Regions from separate parts of the Paenibacillus tundrae genome, predicted to be linked through region 4. Evidence: riboswitches for the same ligand, from Rfam matches in the RefSeq annotation. Region 4 holds a riboswitch; each other region holds the start of a gene.
The links. A riboswitch is a leader RNA that binds a small molecule or an ion and turns the genes downstream of it on or off. The one in region 4 is predicted to bind cyclic di-AMP.
Positions count from the first base shown of each region.

Region 1 (4,215 bases), 2.8 Mb from region 4:
AGACCAAGCGTGTAAATGCTGCGATTGTAGAAGATACCGTAGCTGCTGGTTATCTGGACGATGCCATCGGTCTTGCACCTATTGTGGTGGACGAAGAGCAGGTCGAGGCTGCAATCGGGATTCGCAAAGGCAATACCGAGTTGCTAAATGCCGTAAATAGTACGTTGGAACGGCTTAAGAGCGAAAATAGAATTGAAGAAATGGTAACCGAAGCAAGCCAATTGATGGCAGGTAAAGATACCAAAAATATTTTTCAAGTATTCTGGGCGTATAAAAGCTTCTATGCGACAGGGATAGGTTATACCCTTTTGTTATCTGCACTCGGTGTATTGTTCGGGGTAATCATCGGTTTGATTATCTGTATGTTCCGTATGCATGATATGGCTATTCTGCGTTGGATCGGTACAGCGTATGTTGAACTGATTCGTGGTACGCCAATGCTCGTGCAATTGATGATTATCTATTATGGATTGTCACTGACCTTCGGAATTAATTTCTCGGCGCTACAAGCCGGTGTAATCACACTCTCCATCAACAGTGGTGCTTACCTTGCGGAGATCTTCCGTGCAGGGGTACAAGGTGTAGATCGTGGACAATTAGAGGCTGCTCGTTCACTGGGTATGGGTAGAGGTGCAGCGATGCGCTACATTATATTGCCACAAGCGTTCAAGGCCGTATTACCTGCAATCGGTAATGAGTTCGTAACGATTATTAAAGAGTCTTCCATCATCTCGGTTATTGGTATGGTCGACATTATGTATCAAGCAAGTGTGGTCAAAAATATTACGTACCAAGGGATGAATCCATTCCTTATTGCAGCAGCTATTTATTTTGTAATGACCTTCATATTGTCCAAGCTGCTCGGACGACTGGAAAGGAAGTTGAATGCAAGTGATCGACGTTAGTCAATTATATAAATCCTATGGAAAAAATGAAGTATTAAAAGGCATTGATGTCACGATTGGCAAAGGCGAGGTTGTCGTTGTCATTGGACCATCCGGTTCGGGTAAAAGTACATTTTTGCGTTGTCTGAACCTGCTTGAGCAGCCGACTTCAGGCGAGATCCTATTCGAAGGTGTTTCAATTACAGAACCGAAGCATAACATCAATGCTACGCGTGAAAAGATGGGTATGGTGTTTCAACATTTCAACCTGTTTCCTCATAAGACGATTCAGCAGAACATCACGATTGCTCCAATCAAAGTAAAGAAACAATCGGTACAGGAAGCAGATCAGATTGCAGCCGATTTGCTTAAAACGGTGGGTCTTTCTGACAAAAAAGATGCATACCCTAACCAGTTGTCAGGTGGACAAAAACAACGTATTGCGATTGCGAGAGCCTTGGCGATGCAACCACATGTAATGTTGTTTGACGAGCCAACTTCAGCACTCGATCCAGAGATGGTTGGAGAGGTGCTTGATGTCATGAAACGCCTGGCAGAGGGTGGAATGACGATGGTCATTGTTACGCATGAGATGGGCTTCGCTCGTGAAGTAGGAGACCGAATTCTGTTTATGGATGGCGGAGTAATTATTGAGCAAGGAACACCTGATGAAGTGTTTGGTGCACCTAAGAATGCTCGTACACGTGATTTTCTTGCCAAAGTTCTATAGTAATGTGATCATAAGCTGCCGAGCAGCTGGGGATACACTATTGAATGAAGAGTAACAAACAGCCTTGTCGACATCATCGTCGGCAGGGTTGTTTTTATTTGTTTTCCGGAGATACATAATCAGAAGGATCAATGGAATAAAAGGTAACTTTTTTGTTACTTATATAGAAGACATATATGAATTATTAATATGAAAAAGGCTTGTTTTATTAACCAATTTTGATGTGTCATAAACGTACTGGTAAGATTTACTACAACTATAGGTTACAAGATTGTGATATATTGTTCCTGCCGAAACTTCCGAGGAGGAAGTGCGGGGGATGTAACGATGCAGAAACGAGGATTGATGTTCGCGTACTGCTAGGGGTGAATTAGGGCGTACATAACGTTAAGGGCATGTGATTGAACCTATAGGGTGGTTTCCTCCATCCGAATCCGACAACTAACCTCGCAGGCATAATGAGGGAGGAAGACCATGTTTAACAAGAAACGTATTGCGAAAGCAGCAACAGCATTGCTGACAGCAGCTATGCTCATTCAGGCCGTTCCAGCTTACGCTGACTCTGTTCATGTGGCCAAAGAGGGGGATACATTCTATACTTTATCCAAACAGTATGGTGTAGGTATGGAAGCACTCATTAAAGCAAATGCAAATATTTCACCTTATAACATCTATGGTGGGCTGAAAATTACTGTACCTGGAAAAGCCAACACCGTCTCAGCAGCAGCGGCTCCAGCAGCCAAAGCAGAGGCTAAAACGATCACAACAGCAAGCTTGGATGTCAATGCAGACAGCAAAGTGGTTGAAGCCTGGGGCAAAACATTTGATTACAGCAAGTCCATTGAAATGAAGGCAACAGCGTACTCTGCAGATCCATCCGAAAACGGAAAATGGGGTGCTGTAGATTACTTCGGTAATCCGCTTGAATTGGGTACAATCGCTGTAGATCCAAGTGTGATCCCGCTGGGAACGAAAGTCCTCGTGACAGGTCACACACACCCAGGACTGCCGAAACAAGCGTTTGTAGCTACGGCGCGAGATACAGGCGGTGCGATTAAAGGTAAACGCGTTGATATTTTCATTCCTGGCAGTAAACAATCCGTGAGCACATTCGGTTTCCAAGATGTTGAGCTTTACATTCTAAAATAAACGTCATGCAAACAAAATGAAAAAGGGTGTCTTCCATTCACAGTCTGATGTGAGTAGAGACGCCCTTTTTAGTTTAACGTTTCTCTTAAAGTGCCTATGCTGGAATTACTTGCTCTTAGAGATGTTTAACATCTCGTCCAGTGTTACAAGGCTATATCCCCGTGCTCGAAGCTCCTCAATGATCTCTGGTAACGCATCAATCGTTCCCTGAAGGTTAGAGCCCACTCCGCCTCCTGCATGTTGAAGAACGATCGACCCTGGTTTAACAGCCGATAAAATATTCTGCTTCACTTCATCTTTGGAAAGACCTTTCCAATCGAGTGAATCGACATTCCAGTTCACAATGCTATATTGCTGCTTCTGAGCCCATTGGAGCTGCTTCTCATTAATATCCCCGTAAGGTGGGCGAATCATTTTTGGCGTATACCCGGTTAAATTGTGAATGATATCCCCGGTATGTAAAATTTGTTTGCGAAAATCGTTCATCGTCAGCTTACTGAATTCAGGATGACTATAGCTGTGGTTACCCATGATATGACCTTCGCGAACCATACGTTTGACTAGAGCCGGATGTTTCTCTGCCCGCTTGCCTACAATAAAAAAAGTCGCTTTGACTTTATACTTTTTCAAAACATCCAATACCTGTGGAGTGAACCTTGGATCAGGAACATCATCAAAAGTCAGAGCAACCTGTTTGGTGGAAGGCCCATTCGTCTTGAACGTATCAGCATATTTCTGTCTTAGTTGACCTAGCGTGAGCTGTTCATCGCCTTGTGCATCAAACTCCGTGACAGGTGAACTGGCTTGGTTCGGTTCAGCTGACATATGAGCAGGAGCGAAATTTCCGCTCAAGAGAAAGACGATAAATGATATTGCGATGAGGCGAATACGCATAATAGCAGCCCCCTTTTCCAAAAATGCGTTCTCTATGGTATGCCCGATGTAATCTTGATTTATTCGACTTGTGAGATGTTTCATTGTCAGTCTCTCGAATCTTGTTCATAATTCGGACCATAACATGAGATAGAGAAAAGGATAGGTGGATTAGTATGAGTAAATATGATTTGAGTTCAATTCGATTACAGGTTGTAGACGTGGGGCAGGACAAAGTATTCATGGTTACAGGCGGCGATGCACACATAGGAGCGGTGGCAACCTATTATGTAGATCACGATCGTCTTAGTGGAGCTACATTTCATGTCCCAGGGCATAAGGAGCAGGAGTTATGCGAGAGGCTTGCGCGCAAGGCGGCATATCAGTTGAAGGTTACGGTGACGGTCATTATGGGCATTCATTTTGATGCGATCACACGCATGCAGATTGATGAAATCGTGCAGACTGCAGAGAGGCTCCTTGATGAACATCTGCTGATAAAAGGTCAATTAAAAGAATAATTTTACATGATGAAGAAGTTTGTTTTGATTTTTTTTGCTAAAATTGAAACGGGTTGAG
Region 1 is NZ_CP145605.1:3,835,186-3,839,400, reverse strand. Features, by position in the region: gene V6W81_RS17170 (ABC transporter substrate-binding protein/permease) at 1-905, shown strand, start outside; gene V6W81_RS17165 (amino acid ABC transporter ATP-binding protein) at 892-1,614, shown strand; cyclic di-AMP (ydaO/yuaA leader) riboswitch at 1,893-2,086, shown strand; gene V6W81_RS17160 (3D domain-containing protein) at 2,089-2,763, shown strand; gene V6W81_RS17155 (polysaccharide deacetylase family protein) at 2,869-3,657, opposite strand; gene V6W81_RS17150 (hypothetical protein) at 3,813-4,157, shown strand.
Region 1: linked by a shared signal. The riboswitch ahead of V6W81_RS17160 (3D domain-containing protein) and the one ahead of V6W81_RS00525 (C40 family peptidase) in region 4 are both predicted to bind cyclic di-AMP.

Region 2 (4,215 bases), 1.4 Mb from region 4:
GTTGTACTTTCCTTACAGCTTCCTTTTGCGGTTATTCCGCTGGTCATGTTTACAAGTGATAAGAAGAGTATGGGTGCATTCGCTAACAAACTGTGGTTGAAAATTACGTCCTGGATCATCGCTGCAGTCATCGTTGTCCTGAATGTGTATCTCATTATTCAGACCATCGCGCTGTTTTAATTCAAATAAAAAGAGCCGACTCATCCAAGTGAAACGTTCACTTGAAATGGTCGGCTCTTATTTATCCTTTTCTAGAACGATATGCTCCAGTAGGGTCATCAGCATAAATCTTATTTTGGAGTATGTATCTCCTAGTCTTGATCTGGTAAAAGCAAAGGAAGAAGCTGCTCTAAATTATCAATTGTCCAATCCGGGTGATCCTGATCTTCAAGCTCAGGCTGGAACCGTCCATACCCCTGTAAAATGCGTATCGTTCGCATTCCCAGCTTCTTCGCCGGAACGATGTCATTATCGATGCGATCTCCGATCATAACTGCTTCCTCAGCCTTGCATCCCGCCTGCTTCAATGCCACTGCATACAGTTCACGATCAGGCTTAGACACTCCTTCTTCAGCAGAACAAGCAAGTACATTCACATACTTACGCAAGCCGTAACGCTCTAACCGTTCCTCCGTACCCGGACTCTGATTAGCAATGATGCCAATTCGATAATATCGTGACAGTGATTTCAGCACTGAACCAGCACACGCATAGGGTTGCTCAAGCTCTTTACGAAACTTTAATTTAGCCTGGATCTGCTCTCTATGCTGTTCATCGCTAATCAACGTACGTATCGCCACTTTCATTGGCCATGCCTCGTAGTTTCGGTAACAGGTGACAAATATCTCCCGTACAGTCTCGATCTGCACCGGATATCCAAGTGCACAGGCTTCTCTCACGAACTGACCGATAATATCGTCTACAGGCTCCCATTCGTCCACTAGCGTATCTCCTACATCGAAGAACAACCATTTTAACCCACGTACATCTGGCACAACTATTCCTCCTTATCTTGCTACATCCCCTAAACAATAAAAAAGAAGACCCACTTCATGCATGAGTCTCCTCAAAATTCCGTTTACCCTTTGTTCATAAGTTTAATGATCTATTCGTTCAATTATATCAGGCACCTGACAAGGGAGCAATCATCGGTTGCAGCATCAACCGTTAAGCAGGAAGCCCACTTCTCCGTTTAATGAATAGACAATCCGATCGGCACCCATGCCTCGATAAATTCCTTTTGGATGGCTCTGTTCTGTAATCACACACAGCGACTTAGATGTCCACGAACGACAGATCTGCAAATAACGGCAGGTCAAGTTCAGACTATTCTCAAAAATAAAAACATTACCTACACTACTCTGAGGTAAAAACCATTTCTCTGCCGCAGCCGTGTTCATGCGAATGACATGCTCTACCCCGAACTTCCGGAGTTTCCGCTCTTCCCCTGCACTGTTGGTCAGAACGGCAAACGGCATTTTTTTGTACATCAATAGTTTGATAAATTTGCGCCCCGCTTCGTTCGGAGCAGTTACTAAAATCATCTCATTATCCATCATTCGTTCCTCCCTTAGCGTGAAAAGACAACAAAAAAGAAGCGTGGGGGACCAAGGCCTCCCGGACGCTTCTTAAAGAATCCATGGCAAAAACACCATGAACCAGCGTACGGCTTGTTGCCTCTCCCTTTAACGCTTACGAGGTTAGCTGACGGATTCGGGCGCGAGAGTCGCCCTATTTCCGGCTGTTACCGGAAAATTCACCCCATGGATCCATACCGTCCTAGAACAGCGCATCCTGTTGGTTCCCCCGTTTTCCACCCATGAATGAATGGAAACTCAGCGATTAAAACATCGTTCTTACATCATTACTGATTAGATCGATATTATCGTTTGTTTCGTTTTTTCATGTACAATAGAAATTAAATTAGAAATTACGATATGAATCATACACCGAGGTCATGTTGATGTAAAGTGTACATAGATCACCGAATCGACGGATTTATGCCGTTTCAACCCAATGATATCGCTTACAACATATTTTTGCTTCATCCATCTCCCCTAAGCTCTCTAATTCTCGTGATCACAAAAATCTTCTACCTATTCGTCCATATGAAGACCAATTCAAGCTCAAAAAGAGCTAAAACTATAATTATCCAATATTAGTTTTGCATTATTTAATTGTAACCAATATAATAGATATATACGAAAAAGGAATCATTCATTCGATATAGGAGGCGATTTTCATGACCGTTTATGAATACAAAGTTAATACCCTTCGAGGCCAAGAACAAGAAATGTCTCAATACCGAAACAAAGTGCTGCTTATTGTGAATACAGCTAGTAAGTGTGGATTGACACCACAATTCGAAGGGCTGCAAGAGCTGTACAATAAATTCAAAGATCGCAATTTTGAAGTTCTCGGATTCCCGAGCAATCAGTTTGCACAGGAAAAAGGCTCATCCGATGATATTGCTGAGTTCTGTCAAATGAACTATGGTGTAAGCTTCCCGATGTTCGAGAAGATCGATGTCAACGGATCGAACGCTCACCCCCTGTTCCAGCATCTCACCAAAGAGGCTCCAGGCCTACTCGGCTCCAAAGCAATCAAATGGAATTTCACTAAATTCCTAGTGGATCAAGACGGACGTGTCGTAAAGCGTTACGCACCCAAAACAACTCCTGATCAGATCGAAGCTGACATCGAGAAATTACTAAAAAAATAAATTGAACAACCAACAGCCATCTAACCGGAGACCACAGCTTTAAGCAGGAATTCTCTAGTCGGTGGCTTTTTTTTGCACTCACGAGCTTATTTTGGCATAAGGGCCCAGGATATACATTAGAGTGTTCTGTTGAGAGGAGTGATGTGGTATGAAAAAAGTACTTACTGCAATGTTTCGGAGAAGTAGACGTAATTCTAATGGTACAAGGATTATGATTGGACATCGACCAGACAATCGAATCGCCGGGACGTTATATGAATCGTTAGGATTCATCCAAGTAAGTAGAGAGCTTATCGATGGCGAAATCGTACGTTTACTTCAAATCGGTCGGGCTTAATGATTAGAATAAAATAAAAACGGTAGAAACAAAAAAAGAAGCTTCCGAGTTCGGAAGCTTCTTCTGTCTTGCATTATGATGCGGTCGAGAGGACTCGAACCTCCACGGGCATACGCCCACTACCCCCTCAAGATAGCGTGTCTGCCATTCCACCACGACCGCATGTCGTAAATTATCGGCAACAAAAATGATTATACCGGGTTTCATTATAAAAGTAAAGTACTTTTTAAATTCAGCTTTTTCACACGATAATTCCCCCTCTACCTGCATGAATCGTCATATTTCCACAGCAGTTGCATATCCTTGAGTTCGACCTATTTTTGTAGTTCATTTACCCTTGATAAGCTTCAATGAGCAAGCCAATGGAATAATCACTAATATTACTTTTACTACTTCTCTTCCAATGACAAGATTATCACACACACTCCAATATATAACTCAGTACGTTATTTTAAATAACATATAAAGAAAATAAAACAAAATTAACAAGATTTAATTGACAAAAAGCGGATAATTATGTGAATATATATATCATATAATTCGGATTCAAACTCATAAACAGCTTCAAAACGAAATAAAATGTTATATATAATAACATTTAACGAACATAGGAGGCGAAAGATCGTGAACCGTGGGAATAAGCTGCTCGATTATGTCAAACTGCTTGATTCCTCTATTCAAGTCGGAGGGTTCACTCATTCATTCGGCATGGATGCACTTATAGCAGAAGGTTCAATCCGCAACGTAGCAGACCTGGAATCATTCATGCGTTGTCAATTACATCCGAGCATTGTGCGCCTGGAAGGAATGGCGATTAAGGGCATCTACAGTGCAGCGGATCAGAAGGACACATGGCGAACAGCTCTTATTGACAAACTAGTCCACGTTCAGCGAACCCCTCCAGATCTCAGGGAACACTCCTCTGCTATGGGCAAACGGTTAATCAAGCTCGCTCAAGCCCTCCATCCCTGGATCGACTTTAGAAAACTCGAGCACACCCTGTCCACCTATAATTCAGTTGGATGCCTATCCACTGTTCACGCCTGGATTAACCACTACCTCGATATCCCCGTCGAGGAGGCGGTTCTCGGTTATCTCCACTCAGCCTCAAACGCATGCATAACGGAAGCCTCGAAAGCCATCCCCCTTGATCGTC
Region 2 is NZ_CP145605.1:1,544,089-1,548,303, reverse strand. Features, by position in the region: gene V6W81_RS06660 (Nramp family divalent metal transporter) at 1-180, shown strand, start outside; gene V6W81_RS06655 (HAD family hydrolase) at 312-995, opposite strand; gene V6W81_RS06650 (hypothetical protein) at 1,161-1,559, opposite strand; cyclic di-AMP (ydaO/yuaA leader) riboswitch at 1,675-1,851, opposite strand; gene V6W81_RS06645 (glutathione peroxidase) at 2,243-2,722, shown strand; gene V6W81_RS06640 (hypothetical protein) at 2,871-3,059, shown strand; tRNA gene V6W81_RS06635 (tRNA-Leu) at 3,139-3,221, opposite strand; gene V6W81_RS06630 (urease accessory protein UreF) at 3,684-4,215, shown strand, end outside.
Region 2: linked by a shared signal. The riboswitch ahead of V6W81_RS06650 (hypothetical protein) and the one ahead of V6W81_RS00525 (C40 family peptidase) in region 4 are both predicted to bind cyclic di-AMP.

Region 3 (4,215 bases), 2.2 Mb from region 4:
AACAAAGGAACTTCTGCAACCAGTCAGCGATTTGTCCTGCAAAATGGTAACGCCTCTACTGTATCCTCATGGGTAACGGATAGCAGCCGTAACCTAGCAAGTGGAGCACCGATCAATGTGTCTAACGGCGCATTTACTGCACAGCTTCCTGCTCAAAGTGTAACCACATTTGTAGCGAATATCACTGGGCCAGGAAGTGGTAACACAAGTGGTACAACGTATGAAGCTGAAACAGGAACTACCCTAACTGATGCTGTAGTTGAGACAATCTACCCAGGTTACACCGGCTCGGGGTATGTTAATTTCAATGCACTAACGAACTCTGCCATTCAATGGAATAATATTAACAATGCGACAAGTGGTACCAAAAACGTAAAGTTTCGTTATGCATTAGAGAGTGGCACGCGTAACCTCGATGTGTACGTTAACGGAAACAAAGTGATCAGCAATACCTCTTTTTCAGCAACAGGAAGCTGGTCGACATGGGGCGAGAAAACCATTCAGGTACCCATGAATTCTGGAACGAATACCATCAGAGTTGTAACAACAGGTACAGAAGGGCCTAATATCGATAACATTACAGTTACAGCATCATAATACGTGTAGTAATATAATTGGCAAAAAATTGCCCAAGCCTGTGATTAGTCGTAGGTCGTTGTAACCGACAATGGATGGACAAGCTGTGAGATCCCCCATATGAGTTCAAAAAAAGGTTCCCCGATAGACTAATGTCTAACAGGGAACCTTTTCATTCGATGCGGTCGAGAGGACTCGAACCTCCACGGGGGGTTAGCCCACACGGACCTGAACCGTGCGCGTCTGCCAATTCCGCCACGACCGCATATGTATATCTCCGTGATATATATGTATCTCGGCGACAAAAAATAATATATCACGCAAGCATCTACATGTCAATATACAAATGCTCAGGAAGAAACCCGATCCAGATAGTCACTTCCGGATCGGGCTTCATGTTTAGGAGCTGGCATATGATCTGGCACGATTGGTACCAGTTTAGAATCTAAATTAAGTTACAGCTTGGATGGCCAGTTACCATACCATGCATAACCGCCTCTTCTTTCTTTGTCAATATCGCTCAATTTGTATTTCACGATGCCGTCACGACCGATAAAGATGGGTTTATCCGTTCCAACTTCATAGAAACGAGCCCAGATTGGTGCAGCTTTGGAATCAGCAATAATTTTGCTATCGCCGTTCGCTCTTTCATATCGGTAACCGGTGATCTTCACTTTGTTAAACCAAGCTTCGGCTCCCTTGATGGATGCTGTAATTTTGGCGTTGGAAGGTCTTGTTTTCAGGAATTTAACAATCGTTACACTCTCTCCAGCTGTTAATGATGGTACTTCATAGATTCTTGCACCTGCAGGCTTAAGTGTGCTTGAATCATGCTGTTGCCCCCATGCTGTGAGCTTGCCACCTGAAACTACCTGTGTATTCAAAATCGCATCCACACCTTTAGCAACCGCATTTTTACTACGATTGGCAAGGTTGCTGTCAATAAAGGAGAAGTCACCTTTTCGTGTCGCAACTTCATCCAACATGTACATTACATTAATCATCGCATCATCATTGTAGGTAATATGTTTGTGATAACCAGAACTTTGATAAACTTGAGGCCACCCACCATTGGAATACTGCATATTCAGCAAAAAGTTAATTCCCTTAATCGCGGCAGCAGAATAACGTGGGTCGTTTGTCTTTTTGAATTCTTTAGCTAGTCTTCTAATTTCTGAGTATGTAGCTTTATTGTCGATCGTAGATTTCGCCCACTCACCAGTGGATTGCTTATATTCTTTTCTCCAGCCTCCATCGGCTCTTTGATTCTTCAAGATATCGGATATGCTTGCTGTTGTTCCCGAAGCATCCGCAGCAGATACAATCCTAACCGGTTGAATGACCATACCTACCGCAGAAAATACCATTGAAAATGCTAGAACTAATGTAACTAACTTTGTTTTTGTATTCAAAATGATCACACACTCCCCGTTATTATTGAAATCATCCAATTCTTCATTCCACTTACTTTCACCCTCTAATTACACGTCTCTCCACCAACTCCTTTATTTGAATTAAATTATAACGACTATATTTTTATCCAATATGTGGATTGGATAGAACGATCTTATGCAAAAAAAATAACTTTGTCAATTAATGCAACATCTTGTAACATTCCGCGATTATTGTATCTATCAGAATAGTTCAAACTGCACATGACAAACCTCGAGTGGTATACACTCTAGTTTGGATTTGAATCACATATTACTATTTTGTAATTAGTTACGCTGTCATTTCGTGTTTATTCTTCATAAAAATCAATAGTTCCGTTAACATTGGGCGATAAAGAAGGTATTAAGATGGGTTTGACATTTACGCATATATGCAATATAGTTTCAAAAGGTTACAAAAACTTAATTATTCATTTGCCGAGTTTCATGTTTGAAAACGGGGGAACCATTTTGGGTGAATTATTCTTATACATAGGAAATATAGGGAACCTTCTACCGAACCCTTAGCTAACTCCGTAGGCAACGAAGGGAGAACATTGATTTTGAAAAAACTTATCATCTCCATTTTTGGAGCAGCAGTACTATTTACTTCAGGTGCAACAAGTACAGAGGCAAGCACAATCAACACCGTCGTTAATAACATGGCAGGTATTCCTTACAAATGGGGCGGTACAACAATGGCCGGCTTCGATTGTTCTGGATTTATGAGATATCTTTTTGATAAATATAGCATCGATCTACCCCGCACTTCCCAGCAGCAAGCGAAAGCAGGAACTCCTGTATCCAAAGCGAACCTTCGCACAGGCGATCTCGTATTCTTCAATACAATGGGTAAAGGTGTTTCACACGCAGGTGTTTACATCGGTGACGGCCAATTCGCACACGCATCAAGCAGCAAAGGTGTCAGCATCACTAAATTGTCTAACCCTTACTTCAAAGACCGTTATGTTACGGCTCGCCGAGTTACTGGCCAGTTTATGTATAATAAAATGATTGGAAAAATATAATATAACTTCGATGTACATAAATAAGGACCTATTCCCGTAGCATTTGCCAAGGAATACGTCCTTATTTTCATTGATATAGCCCCATCCTGCTTAGTGCAGCGCCTTCTGTACGCGCATTGCGCCCTGAGATAGTGCATGACCGCCGCCTACGGCACCCGCCACTGCAACGGTCTCCATGATCTCCTGATCGGTAGCACCCTTCGCACGAGCTTCCTCCACGTGATAGAAGGTACACACTTCGTTATTCGCAAATAAGCCAATGCCCAAGGCGATTAATTGTTTCGTTTTGGCATCAATGGCTCCTGGCTGAAAGCATTCTCCCGTAAACTCATGGTAAGACTTCACCACTCCCGGTAGCACATCGCTCAACTCACCAATCTGATCCTTATACGCGTGAACCTTTTCATTCATCAATGTCATATCATTGCACGCCCTCTCGGAGATAGTTCCACATCCTTCACTGTAACTATCCTTTCTCCTGAGCGAATCGATTATGCCTATAGGAGGATGGTAAATCCCGTTAGCTCATTTCCTACTCGCTAAGTGGACTCTGGCGCGGCTCGCTGAACAGCTGATAGCGATAACTACGATCGAGCTTAACCACACGTCGATTCTGCCGCCGAATGAGTACCTGCTCTCCATCCCAAGCAACAACAATTCCTGTTACATCATTGGACTCAAGCTCGTCCCTTACCACTCTAACCTTTTCACCTGACAAACGCAGGGCATCCAGCTCTGTATCACTAATCATGTCTATGGCTCCTATGTTCCAAATTAATTTACAAAAAGAGACCTAAATGACAACTCATTTAGGTCTCACGTGACTGTATTGGACTGTCATGTCATACGAAACGTATGTCCCGACTGAAATTTACCGCTGCGCGTGCTCTTTGCTGTCATTCTTCTCAAACCAAAAATCAAGCACTTTGGCGGACATCACACGTTCTTCAAGGTACTCCACTTGATGCGGTGTAAATTGCTCTTTCCAAGAGAAGGACAACTCTTCACACAAGCCTACAATCGTCAGAAGTTCTGACCAGGCAACATAGCGTTTGTACCAGAAAAATTGAGGATGTTCAATCATATAGGGATAAAGGTCATCGAATTCCGTATGTTTACAATCCAGGGCACGTTCAAAATGAACTTTCGATTCCGCCAGCTTATCAATGAAAAATTGTTCT
Region 3 is NZ_CP145605.1:2,264,435-2,268,649, reverse strand. Features, by position in the region: gene V6W81_RS10305 (carbohydrate-binding protein) at 1-597, shown strand, start outside; tRNA gene V6W81_RS10300 (tRNA-Leu) at 757-841, opposite strand; gene pelA (pectate lyase) at 1,032-1,988, opposite strand; cyclic di-AMP (ydaO/yuaA leader) riboswitch at 2,433-2,564, shown strand; gene V6W81_RS10290 (C40 family peptidase) at 2,570-3,034, shown strand; gene V6W81_RS10285 (carboxymuconolactone decarboxylase family protein) at 3,125-3,454, opposite strand; gene V6W81_RS10280 (hypothetical protein) at 3,567-3,785, opposite strand; gene V6W81_RS10275 (hypothetical protein) at 3,906-4,215, opposite strand, start outside.
Region 3: linked by a shared signal. The riboswitch ahead of V6W81_RS10290 (C40 family peptidase) and the one ahead of V6W81_RS00525 (C40 family peptidase) in region 4 are both predicted to bind cyclic di-AMP.

Region 4 (4,215 bases):
AGGGCGAGCAAGAGGTGTACGAATCCTCTGTAACCATTCAGAAAAAGGGAAGCAATTATATGAAGGTTCCTGTACGAATTGTGTTCGAGGATGGTCATATCGTGAATAAGCAATGGAACGGAAACGAGGAGCGGATCACATATAAGCTTACTTATACTTCTCCGGTTTCTTGGGCCATGACCGACCCCCTGTACACTGTGGTATTAGAGAATCGTCATATGGACAATTTCCTGAAAGCTAATCTGGACGAACCCTCTAAATTCCGCTGGAGTTTGAGCGCAACCAAACTTGTAGAAGCTATTTTCGGAAGTCTGTCATGGTGAGGTGGAGACAGTGAAAGCAAAAATACGTGAAGGCTGGTTTCTCGTCCGTCAGCATATATTCATAGCCGCACTACTATTTATCTATCAATTAGTATGGGGATACTTTATCTATCGATTAGTGCAGTCTGCGGTTGTCCCGCTGCTGCTTCGTTATCCTGACACGGATGCTGGAGAGCTCAGTACCCTTTTGTTCAAAATGGAAAGTCAACTCAGCCTCTCTACTCATCCCGAGGTTCATCGGTATCTGTGGATTCTTGGAGCCATGCTGCTGCTACGCATGTTAATCACTCCCCTCATCCAAGCAGGACTGTTGTACTCATTACAACACTTTAATCAATCGGAGGAGCGCACTCCTTTTGTCCGTGGTATCAAAGTGTTGTGGAAACCGATGTTACTACTGCACTTCATCCGAACGTTGTTGATGTTGTTGCCGGCCTATTGGCTTGTGCCCAGACTATTCGCCATTCTAATGGATGGATTCCATTCATTACAACTGTTACTGACGGGTATTCCATATGTTTCCTTATGGATTGTGTACGGCTGGATTATTCATCACATGATGTTATACATGCAGTTCGGTGCATCAGCTCCAGATGGAGAAGGCCGAGCACGCGGTGCATTATACGCTCTATGGATCGCGCTTCGTCATCTCGTTCCTGTGATTGGCATCGCCTTGCTTCTGGGAGGGCTTCATCTGCTCATCTTCGGCGCTTTCACTTCGGCATCGTGGTTGTTAACAGGGCTAGCTGGCCTTATATTACAGCAAACGTATCCTCTGGCTCGCTGTCTGATGTCTCTATGGAAGATATGCGCCCATTTCCGCTTATGGCAGTCCAAGTCGACTAGAAGTTGATTCGAACAGGTTAAAATTTGTTACCATCTCCATGTCATATAAACGCGATGATAACGCTTCACAAAAGCAAACCTCAACCTTTCCCCGTCAAAGGTCGAGGTTTTTTTTGCTAATTTTACTGCTAAACGTTGCCAAATCAATGTACCTCTGGTACAATAATCGCAGTGAGTTTTTAGTAACAACTTTGTAATCTTTACCTTCATATTTGTAACTACTTAAAATTTAATCGTCATTTCTTGATTTCACAGGTGCACAACTAGCATAGCCAAATTCCTAGCACCTGGGAAGCGGGGGAACCAGTTATGGGTGAATTGATCTTGCTACAGAGGGATCATAGGGGACCTTCAACCGAATCCTTAAGCTAACCTCGCAGGCATTGGAAGGGGTATATCTCTTGTTCAAGAAGAAACTAACCGCAGCTGTACTTAGCCTCACATTCGCATTATCGCTTGGAGCGGGCAGCGCGTTCGCAGATTCAAAAATGGATGAAGTAATTGACTCAGCAATGGGAACTACATACAAAAGCGGAGGAACAACGCTTAACGGCTTTGACTGCTCTGGGTTTACACGGTATGTATTCGACAAGCTTGGCATTGATCTGGCTCGCCAATCAAGCTCCCAATTCGACATGGGTGATTCCGTTTCCCGTTCAGAAATGAGACCTGGCGATCTGGTATTCTTTAATACTTCCGGCAGTGGAGTATCACACGTAGGAATTTTCGTTGGAGAAGGTAAGTTTGCACACTCTTCTTCTTCTAAAGGCGTTACGATCAGCGCATTGAGTGAAAACTACTGGGCTAACCGCTATGTTGGCGCTAAACGTATTATGAGCACGGACGCGTATGAAACACTCGCACGTGACTAGGGACAAGCTGAGCAACATCATACTGTAACCAAGCATAACAGAACCGCCCGATCCATTCTCCGCAGGAATGTATCCGGCGGTTTTTTTGTGCTTCTTCGTCCGTGCCCTTATGATGTTTTTACCCATCCTATTGTAATATAAACGTAATAAACCGATCTTTTGTTTCAATTTTTTTCTATTTTACGAAGACTTGCCAAAACTACACCACGTTCTGTAGAGTAATGTTAGGAATATCTATACATTGACACATGATCTGTAGGATCGATCCCCACTCAAGAGCTTGTTCGATTTTGAAGCGGTACCTATCCTACAAATGAGAGGAGCGTGCAGTAAGTATGGATGAAGCTTCTGTGACGTTTCACGTTAAACCTATGGAAGAAGAACATGCTCAACAGATATGCAGTTGGCAATACGACCCACCTTATAATATTTATAGCTGGCTTCCTTGGGAACAGATGAAGGCACTTGAAGTCGAATTTGGAGATGTGCAGCTAAGGAAAGACCAATATGCTGTCATTTTTGGCGAGAATGATGAAATCTGCGGTTTTGCACAGTTCTTCCCGCTGGTCGGAGTCACCCGAATTGGACTAGGTATGCATCCCGAACGATGTGGTCATGGCCAAGGTGTTGAATTTGTGTCTGCGATTGTACAAGAAGCCATTCGTAGAAATCCCTCAAATGAAATTGATTTAGAAGTGCTCACCTGGAACACAAGAGCCATCCGGGTCTATGAAAAGGTTGGTTTTATCACCCAAGATACATACGAACGTCAGACACCTACTGGCTTGCAACCTTTTTATTGTATGGTGTATACAGGATCCCGTTAACGTATAAGATTGTTATGAGCTAATACGATTGCTGCTTTTAGTTGATAAGTTTCAAAAAATTACCACAAAATGCTATGATGTCATGGCTAGTTCCGTTATAATGATATGGACAGATTCAGTTAGATGATCTTTCATTCTGGAGGGGACATAAGGGATGCACAAGTGGATCATGAGCGGGGTATTTTTTGCAGCGTGCGCGTTTGCTATTATTTTAATGTTTACGCTTCCAGGAAAAGAAGAGGTTGCCCAGGAGGCTAAACCAACTATGCCGGAAGTCACGATGGATGCCGGACAGGCTGAAGCACTGGTGAAAGCCAATTGTATTTCCTGTCACGGTGATCAGCTTCAAGGGGGCGTAGGCCCAGCTCTTGCGAACATCGGAAGTCAGGATGACGTAGAGAAGATCTACTCCACGATCGTCAAAGGTAAAGGCGGCATGCCTGCGTTTAAGGATCGACTACAAGATGAAGAGATTGCCAACATTGCGATGTGGCTCGCCGAGAAAAAGTAACGGATGAACGAAGAGGCTATTACCTCCCTACCCGGGGTGTAACAGCCTCTTCTCTGTGCTTGGACACATCCATGATACAATCAGTCGCTTGATGCCTGCTGCGCAAGAAACGCTTCTACCTCATCTGCAAATGGCATTCCTGACTGGGCACCCAGCTTCGTCACAGATAGCGCAGCCGCGCCCATAGCGAAGCTTACGGCCGCATCAAGCGTCTCGCCGCGCGCAAGGGCTACCGCCAGCGCGCCGTTGAAGCAGTCGCCAGCGCCGGTCGTATCGACGGCGCTTACGGCGTAGCCGGGCGCACGGCACGCGCCGGCACGCCCTGCCTGTACGCGGCCGCCTGGCGCTGCCGCGTACACAGCCCCCTCGGGGCCGAGCGTCGTGACGACGGCGGCCCCGAGGGATGCGGCGAGCTCTGCGACCGCCGCATCCAGGTCTTCCGGCCGGAGTTGATCCCGGCCGGTAAGCACGGCGAGCTCGCTGCGGTTCGGCGTGACGACGTCAACGCACCGCAGGAGCTCCTGGGGCAGACCCGGCACCGCGGGAGCCGGGTTGAGCACCACCAGTGCGCTGCCTTCTGCCGCTAATGTAGCGGCGCGGGTGACCGCTGGCAGCGGAATCTCGAGCTGCAGCAGCACCGCTGCGGCTGCAGTCAGGCTTTTCACCGTATCCGCCTCTTCCAGCATCTCCGGCACTACCTTCCCATTCGCCCCTGGGATAACAATAATTCGGTTATCTCCATTGGAGAGCCAGATCGAGGCTGTACCCGTCGCTGAATCATCCATGACACGAACCTGCGATGCATCTACCCCGCTTTCGTGCAGGCTACGAAGCAG
Region 4 is NZ_CP145605.1:109,721-113,935, reverse strand. Features, by position in the region: gene V6W81_RS00535 (M1 family metallopeptidase) at 1-323, shown strand, start outside; gene V6W81_RS00530 (carbamoyl transferase) at 334-1,176, shown strand; cyclic di-AMP (ydaO/yuaA leader) riboswitch at 1,430-1,567, shown strand; gene V6W81_RS00525 (C40 family peptidase) at 1,571-2,041, shown strand; gene V6W81_RS00520 (GNAT family N-acetyltransferase) at 2,377-2,868, shown strand; gene V6W81_RS00515 (c-type cytochrome) at 3,023-3,379, shown strand; gene rbsK (ribokinase) at 3,460-4,215, opposite strand, start outside.